Regions from separate parts of the Alkalinema sp. FACHB-956 genome, predicted to be linked through region 2. Evidence: predicted binding sites of a transcription regulator. Region 2 holds the regulator's gene; the other holds the start of a gene.
The links. The regulator NtcA, encoded in region 2, controls nitrogen genes in cyanobacteria. The targets are predictions, from matches to a motif close to TTTGTANNNNNNNNTACAAA.
Positions count from the first base shown of each region.

Region 1 (5,394 bases), on a different contig from region 2:
GCTTTAATGGACTCTAGGCGCTCCTGCCACAGGCGTTCTGGTAAACGTTCCTGGGGTAAACGTTCTTGGAGTAAACGCTCCTGGCCTAGACGTTCCTGTGACTGCGGGTTCTCTGTTTGTGTTGGCTGGAATTCTGGCGTCTGCAATGCCTGCATCTGCTTTGATTCTTGCACCATCCTCTATCCCCTGTTCCCTGTAGCCTGTATCATAGGTACTGGTATTGTCTCCTATTGTGGCTAGTAATCGCGCTATGGATATTATTTCCTTCGGTTGGGCTGGTTTATTGACCGTTTTTACCTTCTCGATCGCTCTTGTGGTCTGGGGTCGTAACGGGTTCTAATTGCCAGTGTGATACCGGTTTATCCCTTCGATCCTTCAGATCGAACCCTTTGTAGGAGACGTGCCCATGGTGCGTCTCTCGCTATTTGCATCGATTTTATTGTGTCTGTTTGAATTCACCTATTGCGAAAAAATTTGACCTGCCCATGAGTACGACATTGTTTACCACCTTAGAAGTGGCTGCTGCGCTGTTGCTGGCGGTAATTACGGGGGGTGTAATCTATTTAACCGCTGCGGACTGGCGCGATCGCCGTCGCCGGGAAAATGAAGTCAAACGCTAAGCTGGACAACCCAGACAGTCATTCCAATTTTGAATACCCGTTCACCAAAAACCCCTGAACCTATGGATTCAGGGGTTTTGTGTAGCAATACAAGTCGCAGGATTCAGTCAATGGCCTGCAAGCTCATACCTAATTGCAGCAAGCTCATGCCTACTTAGCAGTAAAGCTCAGCCCAGCTGCGAGTTCCTCGCCGTAGGCTTCTTCACCATGTTCGTTGATATCGAGACCTTGGTATTCGGTTTCTTCGCTGGTGCGCAACCCGATCGTGGCATCCAGAACCTTCAGAATAATGAAGGTGCCGATCCCCGCGATCGCGTAGGTAACGGCGATCGCCACTAATTCAACGCCCAGTTCCCCAAAGTTGCCTTTCAGGACACCGTCTTTACCCGCCGAGTTAACCGCTAAATCGGCAAAGACAGCCGTCAAAATGGCCCCAACGGTTCCACCGACGCCATGCACCGGGAAGGTATCCAAGGAATCATCAAATTGCAATTTCGCCTTGAGGCTGACGGCAAAGAAGCAGCAAGTGGCGGTAATCGCGCCGATGAGCAAGGCAGATAGCGGAGACACAAAACCCGCTGCGGGCGTAATGCCCACCAAACCAGCGACAATCCCCGTGGCAATCCCCACAGCCGTCGGCTTACCGCGTAGCACCCATTCCAAAATGACCCACATCAAACCCGCAGCGGTGGCTGAGATGGTGGTGGTGGTGACCGCTGCTGCTGCCAATCCGCCAGAAGCCAGTGCGCTGCCTCCGTTGAATCCGAACCAACCAAAGAACAGTAAACCGGCACCTAACAGAATGAAGGGCACATTGTGGGGCGCAGCGGGTTGATTAGGATAGGTTTTGCGAGGGCCAATGACCCAAGCAGCCACTAACGCTGAAAATCCAGAGCTGATGTGGACGACGGTTCCGCCCGCAAAGTCGAGGGCACCCAGCCCCCCGTACAGTCCTAGGAAGCCACCCTTGGCCCAAACCATATGGGCAAAAATGGGATACAGAATCCCAGCCCAGAGAATCATGAACCAGAAATAAGCTTTGAAGCTGATCCGTTCAACGATCGCGCCTGAAATCAGAGCAGGGGTGATGATCGCGAAGGTCATCTGGTACAGCATGTAAAGCTGGTGAGGCACTGTGGCTGCGTAGGAAACGACTTCTTCCGGTGCAGATCCCTTGAGGTAGTCCGTCGTTTCCAGACCGACCCCATTCAAGAAGAGCCATTGGAGTCCGCCGATGAAGGGATTCCCAGGGGCAAAGGAGAGGCTATACCCCCATAGCACCCAGGTCACCCCCACAATGCCCATCATGATGAAGCTCATCATCATCGTATTTAGCACGTGCTTGGAACGGACAAACCCACCGTAGAAAAACGCCAACCCCGGTGTCATTAATAGAACTAATGCTGTGGAAATCAGCAACCATGCGGTATCTGCATTGGAGAGTGCTGTGTCTGCAACCTTTTGAGCGGCCTCAACGGGGGTAGGATCCGCCCACGCATTTCCGGTTAATGGGAATACCAGTAACCCTAAAGTGACTAATCCAATTCGTAAAAATTGATTCAACACAAGTTTTAGACCTTACAACCACTTAATGGAGTAGAACAGTGCTGGAATAGAAGCGTGCAGAGAACTAATTCTGCAAGGAATGAAAGAGAGGGAAAGATCCATACCGGCTCTGCACTAAAGAAGCTGCACTCAGAATTTAGACGTTGTGACATGGGATCTACAGGTATAGATCAGATTCACACCCTCGTATTGAATTGCATCAATTCATCAGCCGTAATTCTGTAGTCCAAGATACTTTTTAGTAAATTATACGATCGGAGTAAACTCGTGATCGGGCTATTCTCAGTAGAAATAACGACTCAAAGGCTGACTTCTCAAGGATTAGACCTATTTCCCTGTGAATCCTGTCATTTTGTAAATGTTTTCCGACAACGGCTATAAATTTGCAACGGAGTGTAATTTATAGCCTCCAACCGTTTTTTTGCTATGGCAAATGCCAATAGCCACTGAAGCGGAGGTGGGTGGCTATTGGCTGACTGGAATGAAGTGGGTTTGAATTGAACGCGGGATTAAGCAGCGCAGGATTAAGCCATGCGGGATTAAGCAGCGCAGGATTAAGCCATGCGGGATTAAGCAGCGCGGGATTAAGCTAAACCATGTCAAATAAAACCGTCGTCATATAGCGATCGGCCCAAGCGGTGCCAAAGGCTTTTTCCAGAACGCGGCGAGTCTTGTCATTTTGCTGTTGCTGGTTGCAGTAGTAGCGCTGCCCTGCTAAGAACTCTGCTTCCCGTTCTGGGGTGGGCTGGGTCGCAACTGCCTGTTGGCAATGGATGATCAGGTATTGGCAAACCCGATCGAGAAAGCGTTGTTCTTCTTCCGCGCTGTGGGGCTGGATAAATAAACAAAATGGCGAAAAAATATCACCCCAAGCAGGAAACTTACGCTGTTGGGCAAAGGTCATTTCTGGGAGTGCGCTAAGGTCGTCACAGTAATTTTCTGGAAGCCGACGATCGTCACTGGTGGGCGAGAGATCGGCGATCGCCATGCTAATTTGTCCCCGGCCTGAGACCAAATCGGCCCCAAACATGGGAATTGCATAGCTAGAATTGGGAAACATAACACAATGCAGAATGTCAAGATTGTTTCCCACCTTGGCCAGTTCCAAATGCAATTTGCGAAACTGGGGAGTCTGGTAGCATTTATTCTCAATGATCAGCTTTTCCCCTTCCATGCGCCCTTCCACATAACCCAAATCCTCCGGTAGGCTGTAGGGTTGCAGATCCAAGTGCTTGTGCCAGATGGCATCGATTTGATCGGCCAATTGACGAATGGTCGGATGTTGCTGAAATCGAATGGAAGTGTCAGGGAAGTTTACAGTCATGTCACTTGAGAAATGCACAGTGGGATAGTTAGGAACCGCGATCGCTAGGCAAGGGATGGAGACGACCCCATATCCTTGCATTTCAAAGCTCTTCTTAGAATACCGCTCGCAGGGGTGACATTCTGACGGTATGAACAACTGTAAAGCTTGACCTGATCAATCCACCAAATCAATCCACCGAATCAATCAACTGACTTCAATCAACCTATGGCTGGGCAAATTCTAGGCGATCGCTATCAAGTGGAACGGCAACTCAATAAGCAGGCGGGGCGTTGGACGCTCTTAGGTCGAGATTTAACCAGCCAGCAATGGGTGGTGCTCAAACTGCTGTTTGTCGATGACCAACTGATTCCCAGTGATCTCAAGCAGTTTGACCGGGAGATGCACGCCCTCCAAGCCCTGAGTCATCCCTGTATTCCCCAGTACCTGGGATATTTTGAGCATGAGCTGCCGATGGGCAAGGCGATCGTCTTGGTGCAGGACTACGTACCGGGCAATTCCCTCCAGGACTTGCTCCAGATGGGGCGAACGTTTACCGAACCCGAAGCCAAGCAATTAGCAACGGTCTTGCTCAAAGTTCTGGCCTATCTCCATCGACAAACCCCGCCTATGATCCACCGTGATCTGAAACCGGGCAATATTGTGCTGGCCGATCGACGCCCCCATCTGGTGGATTTTGGCTCGGTCAAGATGATGATTGGAGCCGAACGTTCCGCTTTCTCGATCGTGGGGACTGATGGCTATATGCCGCCGGAGCAGTTTAGTGGGCGGGCTGTAATGGCGTCGGATTTATATGGCTTGGGATCCACGATCGTGCATTTGGTGACGGGCCAACTCCCCAGTACCCTGCCGCGCAAGCAGGGCCAACTGCAACTTCAGGAGGTGATTGATCTCAGTCCGGCCTTTACCGACTGGTTGCAATGGATGACGGAAATGAGCCTCGATCGCCGCTTGCAAACTGCGGAAGAAGCCTTACTGGTGTTGAATACAGGACAGGTGCGAGGCATGCTGTAATCCTGCTGTAGGCCGGTCAAGCCTATCCTGCCCGCTGGGTGAATTGAGATCCAGCATGGGAAATCCGGCATTGAGATCCCAGGGTTCCGCTCTATAGTGAAAAGGGATGGACTGTGAAGCAGCGCGGGTAACGGATGGATTGCCCGATCGCCGCACAGGTAGACAAGAAGCGGAGGGAGTTATGTTTAATTTAGGCTGGACAGAAGTTGCCATCATTCTATTGGTGGCTGTGGTCATCTTTGGCCCCAAAAAAATTCCAGAACTGGGCAACACGTTTGGCAAAACCCTGCGGGGATTTAAAGAAGGGATGACCCAGGCGAATGATCCGCAGTCGTCGGATCGGGAGACTGGAGATTAATTCCACAGGAAAGGCTTTTTGCAGGCCCACGGTATTGCCTCCCGTTCTACGTTTCATGGGAGGATGATGCGGTTCGCGATCGATCTCTCCCATGCGCTTTGACATTCTGACTCTATTTCCTGATTTTTTTGCGTCGCCGCTCCAGTCGGGGTTGTTGGGGAAAGCGCTGGAGAAAGGAATTGCAGCGGTTCATCTGACCAATCCCCGCGACTTCACCACGGACAAGCACCACAAAGTGGATGATGAACCCTACGGCGGCGGCGTTGGCATGGTGATCAAGCCGGAACCTGTGTTTGCTGCGATCGAATCCTTACCCAGCTTGCCCAAGCGGGAACTGATTTACGTCACACCCCAGGGACAACCCATGACCCAAGGGCTCTTTAAGGAACTCGTCACCTATGACCAGGTGATTGTGCTCTGTGGGCATTACGAAGGGGTGGATGAACGGGTGATGAGCATTGTGACGCGGGAAGTGTCCCTGGGGGATTTTGTCTTGACCTGTGGGGAAATTC
Region 1 covers NZ_JACJRC010000020.1:74,410-79,803, forward strand. Annotated here, with positions in the region: gene H6G21_RS18730 (hypothetical protein) at 1-176, opposite strand, end outside; gene petN (cytochrome b6-f complex subunit PetN) at 251-340, shown strand; gene H6G21_RS26070 (hypothetical protein) at 486-620, shown strand; gene H6G21_RS18740 (ammonium transporter) at 771-2,186, opposite strand; gene H6G21_RS18745 (phycocyanobilin:ferredoxin oxidoreductase) at 2,776-3,510, opposite strand; gene H6G21_RS18750 (serine/threonine-protein kinase) at 3,718-4,524, shown strand; gene H6G21_RS18755 (twin-arginine translocase TatA/TatE family subunit) at 4,706-4,882, shown strand; gene trmD (tRNA (guanosine(37)-N1)-methyltransferase TrmD) at 4,974-5,394, shown strand, end outside.
Region 1: the regulator NtcA is predicted to act here: its motif matches at 2,422-2,441, upstream of H6G21_RS18740 (ammonium transporter).

Region 2 (5,394 bases):
GAAGGCAACCTTAGAAGATAAGCCCAGCCTCTCGCCCGCCAGTGACGTTACAGATGCCACAGTCATTGAGACGAGTGCAGATGCAGCGACCAGTCCGGATGCCTCCAATCCGCAAGAAACTGCTGATGCTTCCAAGTCGGCTTAACGATCGTCCAGTTAATGATTGCTAGTGAGAGTCAATAATCACTAGTAATTAGTTACTAGTGATTACTAGTGATTGCTAGGAATTGCCAGTCAGTGATTGCCCATCAGGAATTGCCTAAGCTGCGGCCCAACGGGTTGAAACTCCAAGCCGTGATTTTCTCAACTAGTTCAGTTTTCAACTAGTTCAATTCCTTGACTCGTAATATTGACTCGTTTGTGCTGACTGATCGTGCTGACTGCGATGCGGCGTGAGGGGACTGACTGATAATGCGGGCTGATGATTTTACCTGGCCCTGCGGTTGCAATCTTTCCTCATTTTTTGTTGCTTTTCGTTACGATTAGTAGTGGATTGTCCTCTTAGTCTAATATCCGGCGCTTGTCATGTCCGATGCAGCTAAGGCTCCCCCATCCCCCATCATCCCTCAATTGATCGTGGGGTTGGGGAATCCTGGAGCCAAGTATGAAAATACTCGTCACAATATTGGGTTCACCGTTCTGGATGAACTGGCTCGATCGTGGCAGATTTCCCTAGCAGAACAAAAGAAATTTCAAGGCTGGTTTGGCGAAGGCACGATCGCATGCCGGAAGGTGCGGTTGCTCAAGCCTTCCACCTATATGAACAACTCAGGACAGGCCATTCGAGCCGTCGTGGACTGGTACAAGCTGGATCCAGAGGCTGTCTTGGTGGTCTACGATGACATGGATTTGCCTGTGGGTAAGTTGCGGATGCGACTGTCTGGTTCCGCCGGGGGACAAAATGGCATGAAATCTGCGATCGCCCATCTCGGCACACAAAAATTTCCCCGCCTCCGAGTGGGCATTGGCAGCAAGAGTCAAGACGCGGTATCCCATGTGTTGGGCAGTTTTGCGCCTGGGGAAAAAGTGATTATGCAAGAAGTGGTGCGGCTGTCCAGTGATGCGATCGCAGCCAGTCTGCGGGAAGGGGTTGAAAAAGCTATGAACCTCTATAACAATCGAGTAATAGAAGCCAGTGTTGCCTAACGTTTTGCTCACAGTTTAAAAATTACATGGCCCGTAAGCGTCTTCCCCAAACCACCGCCCATGTACGAATTGTTCGCCAATCTTGGCAGGCAGGCCAGATTGAAGGCGAAGTTCGGGCCAATCAGTATGAATGGTCCTTTGCTTGGAACTTTCGCCAGGGAGAATTGCTGATTGAGCCATCCTTGGGACGGGCATTGATTCGGGAACCCCTAGGCCGTTTTCTAGAAGCCAAGGACTATCAACTGGAACCGGGCGGTGACTACTCGTTTACGATTCGGGCGGAGTTGTAGCCGGTGGGTTGCTTTCCAGAGACTTTAAATAGCGCTCCACCAGGATAATCGCGACCAGATCATCGATCGGCCGGGGGGGAGTTCGCATCCCCTGGGGAATCAGCTTTTGTAATCCTTGGGGGGGGTGCAGTTGCCAATAGCGATCGCGGGCCTCTAGGCTGCTAAAGCGTTCATCCACCCGTTGCACCGGAATTTCGGGCAAAGCTCCTTGAAATTGTTTCTGCCAAGCCTTTGAACCCGTTTGATCTCCCAAAACAATCAAACGCACTGGGTAATGCTGGCACAGGGTTTCCACCACGGTAAGGGCTTGATCCACAGCAATGACTTCATGCACTGGAGGATGGCCGTGATCATCCACGATCGCCACCCCACATTTATCCCGTCCGGGATCAAACCCTAAGTAGTACATATTGCCTCGCGCCTCTCCATCACTAGTTCTGCGGCTGGCCGTGCGGGTCACAGCCCTAACGACTAGTTTGCAGCACCGTTTGTCCATTCTGAACTGCAATCAATTCTAGACGCATCGGCCCCGCCGTATAGGTGACATCCCCCGCGATCGCGCGAATTTCAATCGAACTATCGTACTGCCGGAGTCCATCAATAAACTGAATCAGCGCCTGAATCCGACTGACCTGCACATTATCGGAGAGCAATCCAGCTCGCTTCGCCCGGAAAATCGAAGCCGCCACGAGTTTGTTAATACGATCTTGAATCTCTGTGACAGTCATCTTGGACGGATCCAGAGAAGTGGTGGCCAGGACATCCCCAGGCCGATAAATCACTTCATTACGCACCACATCGGCAAACACCGTTACCTCTGTTTTTTCGCCCAATAGGTAATTCGCCGCCGCCAAAATTCGCACAAAGTAGTCCCGGCCATCGCTGATCTGGCGAGCTAACTGATCCACTTCCGATCGGGTAATCCGCAAAATTTGACCATTGCCATCGACCCCCGGTTGCAGTGCGCCCTGTGCCACTCGATTGGCTTCCCGCAGGAGTGCATCCACCGCCTGGTTGGAGGCTTGGGGATTGGTAATGCGCACCACCCCTGACGCCAGCACTTGGTTCCGCAAAATCGCCGGGGTGCCCAATCGCAGACGCTGAGCTTCCTGTTCCAGTTTCTCCACTTCACGGGCCAGCGCAACCTGCTGATTTTCCAAAGCCCGTAGCCGTTCTTCCCGTTGGGTAATGACGGTATCTCGGGCTGCAATGTCCCGATCGCGCTGTTGAATGATTTTGCTGCGTTCTTCAATTTCTTGATCTCGGGCAGCAATTTGGGCTTTGACTTCATCCCGCTGGGCGGCTAACTGTTTTTGCTCAGCTTCTAGTTCCAGAATTTCGGATTTTAGCGCGAGAGCTTGCTGGGAAACCGAGAGTAACTGTGCCTGCACGACATTGCGTTGCTGTTCGACCTGCGCCCGTCGGGCTTCGGTGGCCCGTTGCAGGGCAGCGGCATCCTTGAGGGAGTTTTTGACCCGATCGAGCTGCGCCTGCACCTTGCCCCGCTCCACTTGGGACTTATTCAACTCCGCCTCAACATTTTCTTTTTGCTCGGCGGTCTTACCCAGTTCAGCCTTCGCTTGATCCAAATCGGTACTCGCTCGCCGTAATCGCCGCTGAATCACCTCAAAGTTGAGAATCATGTCGCGAAATTGCCGATTAGCCAGCAGTAAAATGCCCAGCGTGGACGCTGAGATCAAAATCCCGGTCAAAATAGTGACAACGACAGCCGTCTTCTTAGGGCGGAGATTAAACAAGCTCAGACGCGCTTTGCCCACTCGGGTTCCAATGCGATCGCCCAGCGTGGCAATGACACCCCCTAAGATCAACACCGCCAAAATCAGGATATACCCGCTAGACATTACAACTCCACCACACCTGCCGCTGGACTAAAGGTTTCCAAACGGCTCCTACCAAAAACTATAGCCAGTCTAAAGCCTATTGACCGTTCTAACAGGACTGTTCTGACAGGACTGTTCCCCAGGGAACCTTAGGGCAGTGGGATTCTCCCGCAGAACTGGATCCGGTGGATCAGCACGTCGGAACTGGACTATTGGGAACTGGACTATTAGGAACTAGACTGTTTGGAACTGGGATTCTAGGTGAATTGCTGACTAAGCATGACGGGATTATGAACCGTGATTTTCTTTTTGTGAATAGAAATCATTTCATCCTGCCGCAGATCCCCAAGTAAGCGAGTCACTGTGACGCGAGTGGATCCAATAGCTTCCGCGATCGCCTGGTGGGAGAGCTTGAGATCGATCGTGATCCCGTTTTGTCCCGGCACCCCAAAGTCCCGGCATAGGATCAGCAAAAAACTCACCAACCGAGATCCCATATCCCGGTGAGCCAAGGTTTCGATCATCATCTCCGTTTGCAGAATCCGGGATGACAGCCCCTTGAGCATCCACATGGACAGATCAGGATTTTCCTTCAGGGCCTTTTCTACCTGTTCGATCGGTACCGAAAGCAGTTCCACCGGCGTAAACGCCACCGCGTGGTAGAAGCGATCGGCTTTTTGTCCCGTAATCAGCGATAGGACTCCAAATACACTGTTTTCCCGCAACAGCGCGACAGTGATTTCTTCCCCCGCTTCATAGACCCGAGATAACTTAACAGCCCCTTTCTGGAGAAAATAAACCCGTTCAGCAGGATCACCCGGAAAGAAGATTGTCTTACCCCGCTCGAAGGTTTCCACCATCGGCGGATAAGCGTTTCCACCCATTTGGCGGAACATTGATGCGAGCGACTTGTCTGGGCTTATTACCATCTTCCCCGTTCCTAACGCCGTTCTACGGAAAGGCCAGTAGAGTTAGCTAACTACACAATCAAGGGGTCAACGTTCAAGAGATCCGCTAAGAGATTAATTCCGATGAGAATCGTTTCTGTAAGATTCACTCTGTGAGCAATTGTTGACTTGAGACCAATAAAACCTACCGATCGAGGAGTTTTTGTAGCAAGAAATACACTCCACTACGCTTTCTACTAAGCTTATGGGCAATTTAGCTGAGCCGGAGTCTTCAACGTTGAGTTTTATTGAATTAGCACAGGTCTAAGTTCGCTCTGAGTTGAATCATCTGAGTTGAATCAGGAGGCTGCACCTAAACTGATCACAATCCATCCAACCAGGTTCATCTAGTGCAATGTAAAGATAGTGCAATGTATAAGGTGGACGAACGATGGCGAAAACCTGTGCTAATTCGCACGGGGTATTCCGGTCACCATTACCTTGATCACACTGAATCCTGATCACACTGAGGCACTCTGATCACACTGAGATTGTCAATATCTTACTCCCAAGTTTTGGCCCCTGCACAATTTTGTCCAGTTAGCGCATCCCCACCCAAGACCGGGCTTTGGGCACTTTAGGCCGCAACGATCGCGGTGCACGACCGCAATGGCCGGAAATCTCCCTAGGGTCGCCTATTCCATGGCTGACCATCTTTGAGTATTCTCATAAATGCTCTCAACGTACATGGCTATGCTGAATCTGAGTGGAAAAAACGCCCTGGTCACAGGAATTGCTAACGATAAGTCGATCGCCTGGGGCATCGCCCAGCAACTCCATAGGGCCGGAGCCAACATTGGGGTCACCTATCTGCCGGATGACAGCGGCAAGTTTGAGAAAAAGGTGCGGGATCTGACCGAGCCGTTGAATCCCAGTTTGTTTGTGCCCTGTAATGTCCAGAGCGATGAGCAAGTTCAAGCTACCTTTGATGCGGTGAAGGAAGCTTGGGGACGGCTAGATATTCTGATTCACTGTCTGGCCTTTGCCAATAAAGAAGAATTGAAAGGCAACTTTAGCGCCACCAGTCGGGAAGGCTTCAAGTTGGCCCTGGATGTCAGTGCTTATTCATTGATTCAGATGGCGGGGGCGGCTAAACCCTTGATGACCGAGGGCGGCAGTATTGTCACCCTGACCTACTACGGTGGTGTGAAGGTCATTCCGAACTACAAC
Region 2 covers NZ_JACJRC010000008.1:158,646-164,039, forward strand. Annotated here, with positions in the region: gene H6G21_RS11500 (TatA/E family twin arginine-targeting protein translocase) at 1-145, shown strand, start outside; gene pth (aminoacyl-tRNA hydrolase) at 526-1,146, shown strand; gene H6G21_RS11510 (DUF3146 family protein) at 1,173-1,436, shown strand; gene H6G21_RS11515 (pre-16S rRNA-processing nuclease YqgF) at 1,414-1,932, opposite strand; gene H6G21_RS11520 (DUF3084 domain-containing protein) at 1,901-3,298, opposite strand; gene ntcA (global nitrogen regulator NtcA) at 3,535-4,206, opposite strand; gene fabI (enoyl-ACP reductase FabI) at 4,918-5,394, shown strand, end outside.